DNA from 2 places in the Desulfitobacterium chlororespirans DSM 11544 genome. Region 1 is predicted to be linked to the other one. Evidence: riboswitches for the same ligand, from Rfam matches in the RefSeq annotation. Region 1 holds a riboswitch; the other holds the start of a gene.
What was found. Region 1 has a riboswitch for thiamine pyrophosphate ahead of thiC (phosphomethylpyrimidine synthase ThiC). Riboswitches for the same ligand answer to the same signal wherever they lie in the genome.

Region 1 (6,718 bases):
TGGTTAATCGGTTTACTATCTCTCGGTGTGAACTCCAGTTCCCAGACTTTCGGCTCCATGTGGGAAGGCATCTATCTGACCGACGCCCTGACATTATCCAAGGAGATCAGTGGGGATATTCTGTCCTGGTATGCATGGGGGCTCTTTGCAGGATGTATCCTAAGCGGTGCAGTGGTCAGAAAGATTGGCTCCAAGAAAACCATGGTATTGGGTTGTATTTTGTTTTTGTTTAACTGGCTATGGATTGCTTTGCAACCGGCAACCATAAGCATTACAGAGTTAAGCTTTTTTAATTTCTTAATGGGGTCATTGCAGATGCTGGTTATCTCCACCACATTTATTTATATTCGTGAAGTCATGCCCACATCCCGTTTAGGGACTGCGATGGGAATCGTGAACAGCTTTGCCTGGATTTTTGGAGCAGGACTTTTTCAACAGATTTGGGGAATTATCATCAATGCCGTTTCTGATGGGATAAAACCATATCCCGTATATGCATTTCAAGTAACCCTTTGGCTTCAGGTGATCATGATCTGTTTAGGCGTCATTTGTTCCATTGTTCTTTACCGGAAAGATTTTGGAGGAAAAGAATAAATATAGGGATGAAGAATTCATGTAGTGTAGGACCGGCTTTTAATTGTCAGCCAAGGAGATTTATATTGATTCAATTAAGTCAGGATAAAGGGACTGCAGAAAGCAGCGATCTGGCGGGTGATGTTATGCCCGTCAGATTTTTATGACTGCTCAACCTTTTGTCGGTTGCTTAAAAAGTTATAACAATAAACCCAAAAGAATTGTTATATATAAGTGGATTTTTTCTTGCGATTTTTATAGGGTAGATTTATACTTGTAACTATATCAGTTTGCCATATATGGAGAAGAGTAGAGGTGTTGATCTATGAGTATGAATTTTATCAAGAAATTACCGCCGGCGGAAGAAATTATTGCCCATTTGCCTTTAAGCAAAGAAGTGGCTGAGCTCCGGGACAAACGGGTGGACGAGATGAAGAAGATCCTGACCAATGAAGATCAACGGTTCTTATTGATTGTCGGTCCTTGCTCCGCCGATCATGAAGATCCCGTTTGTGAGTATATTGAACGATTGGCCAAAGTCCAGGAAAAGGTCAAGGATACCCTCCTCATCGTGCCCCGGATCTATACCAACAAACCCCGGACCACAGGGGAAGGGTATAAAGGGATGGTTCATCAGCCGGACCCGGAAAAGGCCCCGGATATGTGCGAGGGGATTAAAGCCATTCGCCGCCTGCATATCCGCGCCATATCGGAATTTGGGATGCCGGCTGCTGACGAGATGCTCTATCCCGAGAACTACAGCTATCTTGCCGATGTCCTGGGCTATGTGGCCATCGGTGCCCGTTCCGTGGAAAACCAGCAGCATCGTCTCACCGTCAGCGGTATTGAACTTCCGGTGGGCATGAAAAACCCCACCAGCGGCGATATGACCGTGATGTTTAATTCATTGATTGCAGCACACAGCAATCATTCTTTCATCTACAATGGCTGGGAAGTTGAAACCACTGGGAACCCTTATGCTCACGCCGTGTTAAGAGGGGCTGTGAATGCCAATGGTGAAAATATCCCCAATTATCATTTTGAAGACCTGATTCGGACCGCTCGGGAATATGAAAGACTGGAATTGGTTAATCCGGCCATTATCGTGGATGTGAATCATGCCAACTCCATGAAGTGCTTTTATGAGCAGCCCCGTATTTCCGGCGAGGTGCTGTACAGCCGTAGGTATGATTCCCTGCTGAAGAAGATGATCAAAGGGCTGATGATCGAGAGCTATCTGGAGGAAGGAAGGCAGGGCATCGGGGAAAACATCTATGGAAAATCCATTACGGATGCTTGCTTAGGCTGGGAGAGCACGGAGAAGTTGATTTACTCTATAGCTGAAAATGTCTAAAATCAGCCGGTTCTCTTTTAATTCCGTATAACATGTGATATACTTTAGGTGCCAATAATTGTAACTGCATAATCACTAGGGGGGCCGAATAAGGTCGGCTGAGATAAAGGACCCAAGAATCCTTTGACCCTTAACCTGATCTGGGTAATGCCAGCGTAGGGAAGGTGGATAATAACGATATGTTTATTAGAATACAGACCTACCCGGTCTGTATTTTTTATATCCGCCTTTTTTTATATCTTTATTTATATTAAGGAAGGTGTGGTTTCATTGACTCAACTGCAAGAAGCAAGAAAAGGAATCATTACTCCAGAAATGGTCCAAGCAGCTGAATTCGAGGGAATTACCGGGGAGGAACTGAGGCAGAAAATCGCCATAGGGGAAGCGGTTTTACCCTGCAACATCAACCATCAGGGACTTCGTCCCATGGCAGTCGGCAAGGGTCTGTCTACGAAAGTGAACGCCAACATCGGAACCTCCGATGCCTATCCGGAGCTAGCCCCTGAGCTGAGCAAACTGGAGATTGCTGTGGCGGCCGGTGTCCATTCCATCATGGATTTAAGTACAGGCGGAGATATTGATGAGATCAGAAGCAGGATTATCCAGGATAGTCCGGTCATGGTGGGAACGGTGCCTTTATACCAGGTCATGGTGGATACTCACAAGGCCGGCCGGGGCTTAGTGGAAATGACGGATGATGAAATATTTGCCGGGATCGAAAAACACTGCCGGGACGGAGCTGATTTTATCACGGTTCACTGTGGCGTAACCTTAGAGGTCATTCAGGAACTCCGGGAACAGGGACGGGTGATGGATATCGTCTCCCGGGGAGGGTCCTTTATTACCGCCTGGATGCTGCATCATCAGCGACAAAACCCCCTTTTCGAGCAGTACGACCGCCTGTTAAACATCGCTTTGCACTATGATGTTACTCTGAGTCTGGGAGATGGCCTCCGGCCAGGTTGCTTAGCCGATGCCACAGACGGCCCCCAAATTAAAGAACTGATCACTCTGGGAAGCTTGGTCAAACGGGCTCAGGAAGCAGGGGTGCAGGTTATGGTCGAAGGCCCCGGACATGTTCCTCTCCATCAGATTGAAACGAATATGCAGTTGGCAAAAACCCTCTGTCATAATGCTCCTTTCTATGTCTTAGGCCCTTTGGTCACCGATGTGGCTCCGGGATATGATCATATTACATCAGCGATTGGCGGAGCTATCGCAGCTTCCAGCGGTGCGGACTTCCTCTGCTATGTCACCCCTGCGGAGCATCTTGGTTTGCCTACGGAGGAGGATGTCAAAGAAGGGGTGATCGCTGCCCGCATCGCAGCTCATGCAGCCGATCTGGTTAAAGGCATTAAAGGAGCCTGGGAATGGGATCTGGAAATGGCCAAAGCCCGCAAAGCCTTGGATTGGCCAAAACAAATCGAGCTGTCCATTGATCCGGAAAAAGCGGGGCGAATGCGAAAAGCCAAAAATGAAGACAGCCAGGAGCGCTGCACCATGTGCGGAAAATTCTGCGCCTATCAATTAATCAGCGACTATATGGGGACACCTTTTAAAGGCTGCTAAAAAACGCTGATCTTACTTAGGTAAGACAAAAAGCTCTCAAACTTAGGAAATCAATTTAACGGGAATTAATTTTACGGGAATTAAATGATAAAATTTTAAAGGAAAAGAAGGGATAGGATCATGAAAGAAAAATTAACAGAAGCTCTTCAAGCCCTCAAACAAAAAACCCCCCTGGTCCATGCCATTACCAATGTGGTTACGGTCAACGACTGCGCCAATAGTTTGCTGGCGGTGGGAGCATCACCGGCTATGTGCGAAGCAGCGGATGAAGTATTCGAGTTTAGTCAGCTTGCCGGATCCCTATACCTTAACTTAGGAACCTTAACCAAAGAACAGGAAATGGCGGTTTATCTGGCTATCCGGGGAGCAACGTTAAAAGGGATTCCGGTTATCCTTGATCCGGTGGCCTGTGGAGCCATTCCCCGTAAAAAAGCAACGATCGAAAGGCTGCGTCATTTTGGCCGCTTTACGGTAATCAAAGGGAATTTGGGTGAGATCAAGGCTTTGGCCGGATTGGCAGCCAGAGTCAGAGGGGTGGATTCCCTGGATGAAGGGAATGATGGCCTGGAAGCTTGTCAAAGTCTGGCCAGAGCTTATGGCTGCGTCGTGGCGGCCACAGGGAAAGTGGATATCGTTGCCGATGGACAAAGAGCCTGCTTAATCGAAAATGGGACAGAGATGCTGACCCGGATCACGGGGGCCGGCTGCATGGCCGGGGCCTTGGTGGCCGGTTTCTGCGGAGCTTATGAAGACGCGTTCGGAGCAACGGTTGCCGCTTTGCTGACCATGTCTCTGGCGGGAGAATTAGCTCAGGAGACATCCGGCGGGGAATTGCCGGGAACATTCCGGGCTCACCTCATCGACCAGATCAGCCTGGTGGATGATGCACTGATCGAGAAAAGGGGGCGGGTGCAATGGCTGTAGATTATAGCCTTTACCTGGTCACGGATCGAATTCTGGTCGGATCGAAAGATTTTTTATTATCCATAAAAAAAGCTCTGGAGGGTGGAGTGACGTTGCTCCAATTGCGGGAGAAAGAGACGAATTCCCGGGAGTTTTATGAAATTGGGGTAAAAATAAAAGAGCTGACGGCGGAATTCAGAGTACCTCTGATCATCAATGATCGGGTGGACCTGGCCTTGGCCCTGGATGCCGACGGGGTGCATGTGGGCCAACAGGATCTGCCCCTCGTCAAAGTCCGGAATATACTCGGCCCTGATAAAATCCTTGGTTATTCTGTTTCCAGTCTGGAAGAAGCGCTTCAGGGGGAGAGGATGGGAGCGGATTATCTGGGAGCCGGTCCGGTATTTCCTACGGGGAGCAAAAAGGATGCTTCAGAAGCCATCGGCTTAGCAAAGCTTAAGGAAATCAAAGCCGGCGTTAGTCTTCCCGTTGTTGGCATCGGTGGCATCGGAGCAACAAACCTCAGTGCGGTGAAAGAGACGGGGATTGACGGAGTTTCGGTGATATCAGCCATTCTAAGCCAAGAAGATCCTTGCGCTGCCGCCAAGGGGTTGATCGATTTATGGCGGAATTGAACACTATTTTCTTCGTGGATTTTGACGGAACCATTGTCACTCAGGATATGTGTGCTCTCCTGGTAGAAACCTTGGCTGGGGAAGGATGGCGGGAGCTCAATGAAGGCTGGGAAAGAAAAGAGCTTTCCACCCTGGAGTGCGCCCGCCGGACCTTTAAACTGTTTAACAGCAATGACCCGGAAGTTTTTCGCCAGCTTATCGATCAGGCAGTGTTTGACCCCAGATTTTCAGATTTTGCCGCTTTTTGTGAACGAAGAGGATTTTCCCTCATTATTCTCAGCGATGGATATGATTTCTATATTGAGTACCTCTTGCAAAGAGAGGGATTGAGCCTGCCTTACTATGCCAACAAATTGCTGTTTGCTCCCCAACTTGATGTAGAAACCCCCTACAGCTCTGGCGAATGTGAGCTATGTGGGGTCTGCAAACTGCAGCTGATGGAAAAGCTGCTTAAACCCGGTTATAGATCCGTCTATATCGGAGATGGGACTTCCGATTTCTGCCCGGCGGAAAGGGCGGATAAGGTCTTTGCCAAAAGCAGGCTTTATCAGCATTGCCAGGAGGTGGGCAAAGAAGCACAGCTGTTTGAATCGTTTCAGGATATTCTCCAGACAGTTAAAGATTGGGGAAGGGAAGAAGAGGAAGGGACTTGAAAAATCTTTTAACCATTGCCGGCTCCGACTCCAGCGGTGGAGCGGGAATCCAAGCAGACTTGAAGACTTTTTCCGCTTTGGGGGTCTATGGAATGAGCGTCATAACCGCGGTGACCGCTCAAAATACCCTGGGAGTGGATGAAGTCGCCGAGATAGATCGGGATATGGTCAAAGCTCAAATCGACGCGGTTTTTAAGGATATCCCAGTCCATGGGGTAAAAATAGGCATGGTTTCCAACCCGGAGATCATCAAACAAATCGCCTTATCTCTGAAAGAATGGAAGGCGCCCAATATTGTCGTCGATCCGGTAATGATCTCTAAGAGCGGTTACTCTCTTCTAAAGCCGGAGGCTGTGGAAACCCTGAAGCGGGAACTGCTCCCCATGGCCCGGGTCATTACGCCCAACCTGCCGGAAGCCTGCTGCCTGCTGGGCATAGAGGCCCTCGACGAAGAAGGAATGGAGTTTGCGGCTCAGGAGCTCCACCGGTTGGGTCCGGAGAGTGTGCTCATTAAAGGAGGACATTTAAAAGGTGCTGCCAACGATCTCCTTTTTGACGGTGATGATTTTTCTTGGTTTAAGGCACCCCATTTAAACCAAAAGCATACCCATGGCACCGGATGTACCCTTTCATCAGCTATTGCGGCTCATTTAGCCTTGGACTATGATTTGCAAACATCGGTTCAAAAATCAAAAGATTATCTTTTTGGAGCTATCGAACATGCCTTTCCCTTGGGTCATGGTGTTGGACCCGTCCATCATTTTTATCGAATGGTTGCGCGGTAAACTGGTAAGATTATATGGGTTTCTTTTTGGTATAGCGGACTTCCATACTAAACTTGCTCCAAATTCGGAATCGATTACGATTTTATATACGCCCTGCTTCTTTGGGGATTGTGCTTCAAGTGTTTCACGCCACAAGCCGGGTGGAGCAATCGAATCTTCAAGATCTGGATATTTGCTGCATATATAAGAGGACGCAGGGTCGAGTCCCGCTAGCTCCATCAAAAACAAAAGGCAAAAAAGATTTAT
Region 2 (6,718 bases), on a different contig from region 1:
TACCCTTTTAAGCCCCTCCATTATGAATATTCATGACTGATCTTCTCCCATAGTCGCTCGGGCAGCAATAGCACCACATATCCCCGGTGCAAAGCCACGATCCCCTGCTGCTCCCAATGGCGTAAGATTTCATTGATCGTCTGGCGTGTACTTCCGCTAAGAGATGCCAGTTCCTCATGGGTAAGGTAAATAGCGTTATCATTCTTACCCTGCATGGTACGCCGAAAAACACGCGCCAGACGGGAGGAGGTCTCACGAAAAGCTAAATCAACAATCAAATCATTGGTTAGGCGAAGAATTTTACCCAGAAGGCGGACCAAATGCCGGGCGAGTTCCGGACATTCATCCATCATAGCTTTAAAGTCAGCCATACTGACATATAGAACTTCTGTTTTTTCGATGGCTGTTGCCAACGCTAAGGAATGTTCGCTATAAACCTCCCCTGCCGAAAGAATCGCAATAGCGAATTCCTTACCATCCTCTGATGTATAGGCAATTTTCACCTTGCCAGAAAGAACAAAGAAAATTACATCTGAACAGGAAGAGGGGAAAACTAATCTTTGCCTCTTTGTGAAGCTCATCCTATTAAAATTTCTTTTCCAGATCTGGAGAAAAGCAGGAGGTAATCCGTGAAAAAAAGCAAATCGATCAAGATCTGGTATTGTTTTAGGGTTGGACATTGCTCCACATCCCTTCTACAGGTGTACCAAAGACATGATTTCATACAAGATTTCTAGAAAATTTTAAAAAGTCCTTTAAATAAAACACCCAAGTTCTACTTTTCATAGAGCTTGGGTAATAAATCCTATTAGCTTAATAACTTAATGATTTGTCTCTTGTACCCCATAAAAGCATCAGATATCCGGAATTCTTCTCCCCGGGGCCGCGGGGTATCAATAATAATCTCATGGGCGATTCTTCCTGGGGGCCCGGTCATAATGTACACCCGGTCGGAAAGCAGGATGGCTTCGTCGATATCATGGGTGATAAATAAAGCCGACATATCGATTCGGCCCATGAGATCCAAATACCAGCGATGCATGGAGCTCTTAGTAATGGCATCCAGGGCGGAAAAAGGTTCGTCAAAGAGCGCCACATCTCGAGAGAACATATAGGTTCTGAGCAAGGCTGCTCTTTGCCGCATCCCTCCGGAAAGCTGGGCAGGGTACTTCTTCTCGGCCCCTTCCAACCCGAACTCCTTGAAATGGCTGAAGGCCTCTTCACGGGCTTGGCTCTTCTTTACTCCCCGAATGAAAAGAGGGAGGGCGACATTGTCCAACACAGTCAAATGAGGCTGCATCAGATCCTTTTGCTGCATATAGCTTACTTTACCGGCCTGACCCGTAATATCCTGAGCGTTGAGAAGCACTCGTCCTGAATCAGGGGTAAGGACACCGGCGATAACATTAAAAAGAGTGCTTTTGCCGATACCGCTTACTCCCAGGAGGCTTACCAGCTCCTTTTCGCCGAGCCTGATATTGATGTCTTTAATCGTTAATTCTCCCGCAAAACCCTTTGAGATATTTTGCGTCTCAAGCTTTATCTTATCCATCTTACTGCGGTAAGTAGGCATTAGTAAAACCTTGTCCTGGCTCAATCTTTTTAGAGATCAATTGATTATCTGCCATCCAAGCATAAAAATTATCCCAACGGGCCTGATCGATGAAGCCCCACCGCTCTGCTTCAGCCTTATACTCCTTGGCTAAATACTTTTGGCTGGCCGTTATAAGCTCCTGGTCCAATTCCGGGGCATGTTTGACCAGAATTTCAGCGGCTTCTTCGGGGTGTGCTATAGCGTATTCATACCCTTTTGCTACAGCAGCTAAAAATGCTTTAGCTGTGTCCTGGTTCTTTTCTAAATACTGGGGACTGGCAGCTATGATCGGGGTATAAAAGTCTAAGACAGGGTCAATATCTTTGAACGCAAAATAATTGGTATCCAGGCCTTTCACCTCTGTTGCCACGCCATCCCATCCATAATACACCCAAATAGCATCCACATCGGTTTTCAGAGCCGAGATCACATCAGTTACTGTATTAGGAATCATTTTGATAGCCTCATATTTACCGCCGTCTTTCTCGATGACTTGTTTAATAATCGCTTTTTCCACAGGAGAATCCCATGTGGCATAGACCTTGTTCTCCATATCCTTCGGTCTGGTAATGTTATCTTCCTTCAAGGAGATAATTCCCGAAGTATTGTGCTGCAAAACAGTCCCTACAGCTACCATATCCAGGGGACTGTCTGAGGTAAGAGCAGCTGCAAGTTCTTCCTGGAAGGTTACACAAAATTCAGCTCTCCCGGCTGCTACCAATGGCAGTGCCCCTCCTTCAGGTGGCTGCACAATATCCACCTCTAAACCTGATTCTTGGAAATAGCCTAATTCTTTAGCCACATAGACACCGGTGTGATTGGTATTTGGTGTCCAGTCCAGGACAAAGGTGATTTTTTTATTTTCTTGTGCACCTTGCTTTTCATTCCCAGTGTTGATCGTATTATTCTGAACACCACACCCCACTAATCCTAAAACCACAAAAACACTCATAAGAATTGCTATGCATCGCTTTTTCATATCTCAACATTCTCCTTAAACACTATTCGGCCCTCAGCCTTCATTTTGCTGTTCCCCGGTCTGTGCCCAGGGCATAGCTTTTCGTTCCAAAAGCTCCACACATTTCATAAGCACTAAGCTCAATATGATGATCAAAAAAATCACCGCGAACATTTTATCAAAAGAATAGGATTTTCTGACCCGGGTCATATACACGCCAAGACCACTGTTTCCTCCCAGCCATTCAGCGATAACTGCGCCGACAATAGAATAGGACACCGAGATGCGTAAACCTGAGAAAAAGCCGGGCAGAGCATTAGGCAGCTTAATATACCGGTAGATCTGCCACTTTTTAGCCCCCATAGCTCGCATGAGATTCATAGCGTCTTGATCCGACGATTTAAATCCGCCTAAAAGAGCAATGGTCATAGGAAAAAAACAGGTCAGCACGACAAGCGTAATCTTTGGTGCCATATCATAGCCCAGCCATAACACTAACAAAGGGGCTATGGCTACCGTAGGAATAGTCTGAGTAATTACCAGGATAGGATGGAAGGCTTTATAAAGAGCATCGAAACGATCCATCAAAAGCGCAATCCAAAAAGCCAAAAGAATACTGAGGATTAATCCTATGAAAGCCTCCGTCAAGGTGATCTGGGCGTGCTTCATAAGCTCAGGAAAAGAACCTGCTAAAGCCCGAATCACATCTCCAGGGGATGGGAGCATGAATTTTGGCACCATTTCAAGAAGAGTAGCCAGATACCAGAAGATAAGCAAGAGCAGAAGTACCGCCGTTGGGTAAAGCTTATTGGTGATGCTTTGTAACCTTTTCATCAATGGTCCAAATCCCGCCTTCCGGCTTATAGCTAATTTTTACATAGGACATGACACTGGGTGCCCCTTCTTCAATGCAGATCAGCTGGCAGCGTTTGACCATTTCCATAAGTTGGTCGTATTCCCCTTCGACGGTCGTTTCAAAAGGACCTACGTAGACATTAAGCCCTGAGGATTTTAAATATTCAATGACTTTGTCCACCACACGGATCACTTCTTGTCCTTCCACAGCCGGTAATACTTGAATAGCTACACTTGCATTAATCATTTCCTTTTCTCCTTCTTTCATCTTCATTTACACTTGAGGAGGGTAATGCATAATAAAAAACCTTCTGCAATCAGAAGGTTTTCCAAAACAATTCAGGACATGTAGCCAGAAGCTCATGTATCCTAAGTCCCTCCGCTAGCATTACCTAGATCAGGTCAATGGGTCGGAAACAATCGTTTCCCTCTCAGCCGTTTTCCAGCTCCCCAATACTATTCTCTTTTTTGCATCATAGCACCTTAATCTTAAGGTGTCAAGAAGGCCAAAGCTCACAATGAGTTATTACCAACGTCGTGTGCTGCCTCCGCCACCGCCGGAACCCCCACCGCCTCCGAAGCCTCCGCCTCCGCCACCGCGGCCACCTCTCATGAGCATGCCAATAATCATGCCGAAGATAAAGCCGTTAAAGTAACGGTGGTCAATATAAAATAGGAAGACGATGCCGAAAAAGGCTAGGATTTTAACCCCAAGAGGCAGGGAAGCAAAGGTATTGGTTCCATCTCCATAATCAGACGAAGTGTACAAAGCCTTCGGAGAGTCAATATCCATCACAACTTGATACTCTTTAGCAACTTCCTGAACAAAGGCTCGATAGCCATTTAAGATGCCTTGGTTATAATCCCCTTCTTGAAAATAGGGAATCATATATTCATCTTGAATTCGGCCGGTTTTAGCATCGGGAAGAGCCCCTTCTAAGCCATAACCCACCTCTATCCTGGCCTCCCCCTCCGTAGGGGATACTAAGATCAGTAACCCGTTGTTTAGCTTTTCATCACCGATCCCCCATTCTCTCAAGATGGCTAGAGCATATTCTTCCGATCCATATCCTTTCAGATCGTTGACTGTAACCACTACAATCTGGGCTTTGGTCTTTCTCTCCAAGTCCGCCGAGCTTTGGATAATAATCCTCTCGGTGCTTGAGTCAAGAACATCGGCTTCATCCAGCACGAAAAAGTCACGGGTAGGCTGCGGGATCGAAGGGGTAGCCGCCTGCAAAGGAAAAGCTAAAGTAAGGAAGAACAGTATCAATCCGGCAAGCCGGAGTTTCCTCTTCATAGGCTTCATTCCCTTCATTTAACCTATTTGATAGTGCCATCTGGACAAGCCGTTACTTGGAAAAATCCACGGTGGGAGCTTCATGAGCACCCGCATCAGCCTTAAAATACTCTCGCTCATCAAAACCAAGAATACCCGCATAAAGCGTGGCCGGGAAACGTTTTATCTTCGTATTATAGGATTGTACCTCATTATTATAGTCCATGCGTGCTGTAGCAATGCGGTTTTCCGTTCCTGCCAATTCATCCTGCAACGCCCGGAAATTAGCATCAGCTTTTAACTGAGGATAACTTTCAGAAATAGCCAGTAATCGGCTCAAAGCACTGCTTAGCGCCGCGTCCGCCTCAGCAGCCTCTCCCACACTGCCTGCCCCGATCAGTCGGGATCTGGCGTCAGCTACATCCGTAAACACTTCACTTTCATGTTCAGCATATCCTTTGACGGTATTGACCAGATTCGGAATGAGATCTGCTCGGCGCTGAAGCTGGTTCTCTACCTGACTCCAGCTGCTGTCCACAGTCTCCGAAAGAGTCACTAAGTTATTATAACCAGACCCCAGGATCATAGCCAGAATGATAATTATCCCCACGGGAATCAGCCACTTTTTCATAACGCTTCCTCCATTCATATTTCTTTCTTACTCTCTATTGTTATACCATTTCTTAAGTTGATTCAGCTTTTCAGATCAAACCTAACCTATAATAGTCCTGGCTGAAAAATACAGAAGCACAATCACACCTAAGATGATGCGGTACCAGCCAAAGATCTTAAAGTCATTCTTTTTGATATATCCCATTAGAAACTTAATGGAGATTACGGATACTATAAAGGCCACTACCATTCCTATTAATAGAATCATCAACTCCGGACCTGTAAAGTTGAAACCAAACTTCAAAAGTTTAAGTGCACTGGCCCCAAACATAACGGGGATAGCGAGAAAAAACGTAAATTCAGCCGCTACGGTTCGAGATACTCCCAGCAAAAGTCCTCCTACAATAGTAGCACCAGAACGGGAAGTTCCCGGGAATATGGCGGCAATCAATTGAAATATTCCGATCATGAACGCTGTGGTGTAAGTAATTTGTGATAAGTGATTGACCCGAGGCCTTTTCCCCTTATTATAATTCTCAATAACAATAAAGAGAATTCCAAATATAATCAGCATAACGGCAACGGTTTGATAGTTATAAAAAAGAGCGTTAAACACGTCGTCCCACAATAGACCGATAACACCGGCCGGAATACAGGACACAATGATTTTGAGCCACATTTCTATGGTTTCCTGCTTGACGGAAACCCCTCTATCGAATGTAAAGGGATTGAGCTTCTTCCAATACAATAGCACAACAGCCAAAATAGCTCCCAACTGAATGACCACGAAAAACATTTCCATAAAGGCCGCGGACATGTTCAGCTTAATAAACTCATCCACCAATATCATATGCCCCGTGCTACTGATGGGCAGCCATTCTGTAATCCCTTCTACAATACCTAATAAAATCGCTTTAAAAATCTCTACTAATGCCATAATTCCTCCTGATTACATTTTCTATAGATTTAATTACATCACGCCCATTATACCAATTCGGTTTCTGAATGGGTAGCCGCATTCCCCCTTCATTCTTCGACACATGTCGCTATCCATATACGTATTATACCTGATTATGTCTAGCCTAACCTTAAGGATTATACTAGTATTTATTAACTTTTTCTTAATTCGCTCATCAAAACCTATGATAAAAGGATTACCTCCCAGAATAGAGTTATATCTATCCTGGGAGGTAATCAGCCAACTGCCCAAAGAAAACTTTTTAAGATTATTCAAGACCAATCATGACTGAACTTGCTTTGATAACGGCAATTGCGTCATCACCTACTTTTAATCCCAAAGATTCTGCTGAACCAGAAGTTATACTCGCTGTAATTGACTGACCATTAATATCCAGAACCACTTCTGTTGACACGGGGCCCTTTTTAACCTCCGTAATTTTGCCTTTTAATTGATTTCTAG

Region 2: another riboswitch for thiamine pyrophosphate. It lies ahead of BUA14_RS26465 (thiamine-binding protein); the one in region 1 lies ahead of thiC (phosphomethylpyrimidine synthase ThiC).

Annotation. Positions count from the first base shown of each region.
Region 1 covers NZ_FRDN01000013.1:81,821-88,538, reverse strand. The annotation lists gene BUA14_RS19825 (MFS transporter) at 1-594, shown strand, start outside; gene BUA14_RS19820 (3-deoxy-7-phosphoheptulonate synthase) at 899-1,927, shown strand; TPP riboswitch at 1,995-2,107, shown strand; gene thiC (phosphomethylpyrimidine synthase ThiC) at 2,198-3,496, shown strand; gene thiM (hydroxyethylthiazole kinase) at 3,617-4,420, shown strand; gene thiE (thiamine phosphate synthase) at 4,411-5,034, shown strand; gene BUA14_RS19800 (MtnX-like HAD-IB family phosphatase) at 5,022-5,687, shown strand; gene thiD (bifunctional hydroxymethylpyrimidine kinase/phosphomethylpyrimidine kinase) at 5,684-6,472, shown strand.
Region 2 covers NZ_FRDN01000025.1:6,657-13,374, forward strand. The annotation lists gene BUA14_RS26445 (Crp/Fnr family transcriptional regulator) at 21-680, opposite strand; gene BUA14_RS26450 (ABC transporter ATP-binding protein) at 809-1,573, opposite strand; gene BUA14_RS26455 (ABC transporter substrate-binding protein) at 1,554-2,573, opposite strand; gene BUA14_RS26460 (ABC transporter permease) at 2,607-3,389, opposite strand; gene BUA14_RS26465 (thiamine-binding protein) at 3,358-3,654, opposite strand; TPP riboswitch at 3,764-3,870, opposite strand; gene BUA14_RS26470 (TPM domain-containing protein) at 3,934-4,725, opposite strand; gene BUA14_RS26475 (LemA family protein) at 4,760-5,317, opposite strand; gene BUA14_RS26480 (undecaprenyl-diphosphate phosphatase) at 5,399-6,235, opposite strand; gene BUA14_RS26485 (TOBE domain-containing protein) at 6,525-6,718, opposite strand, start outside.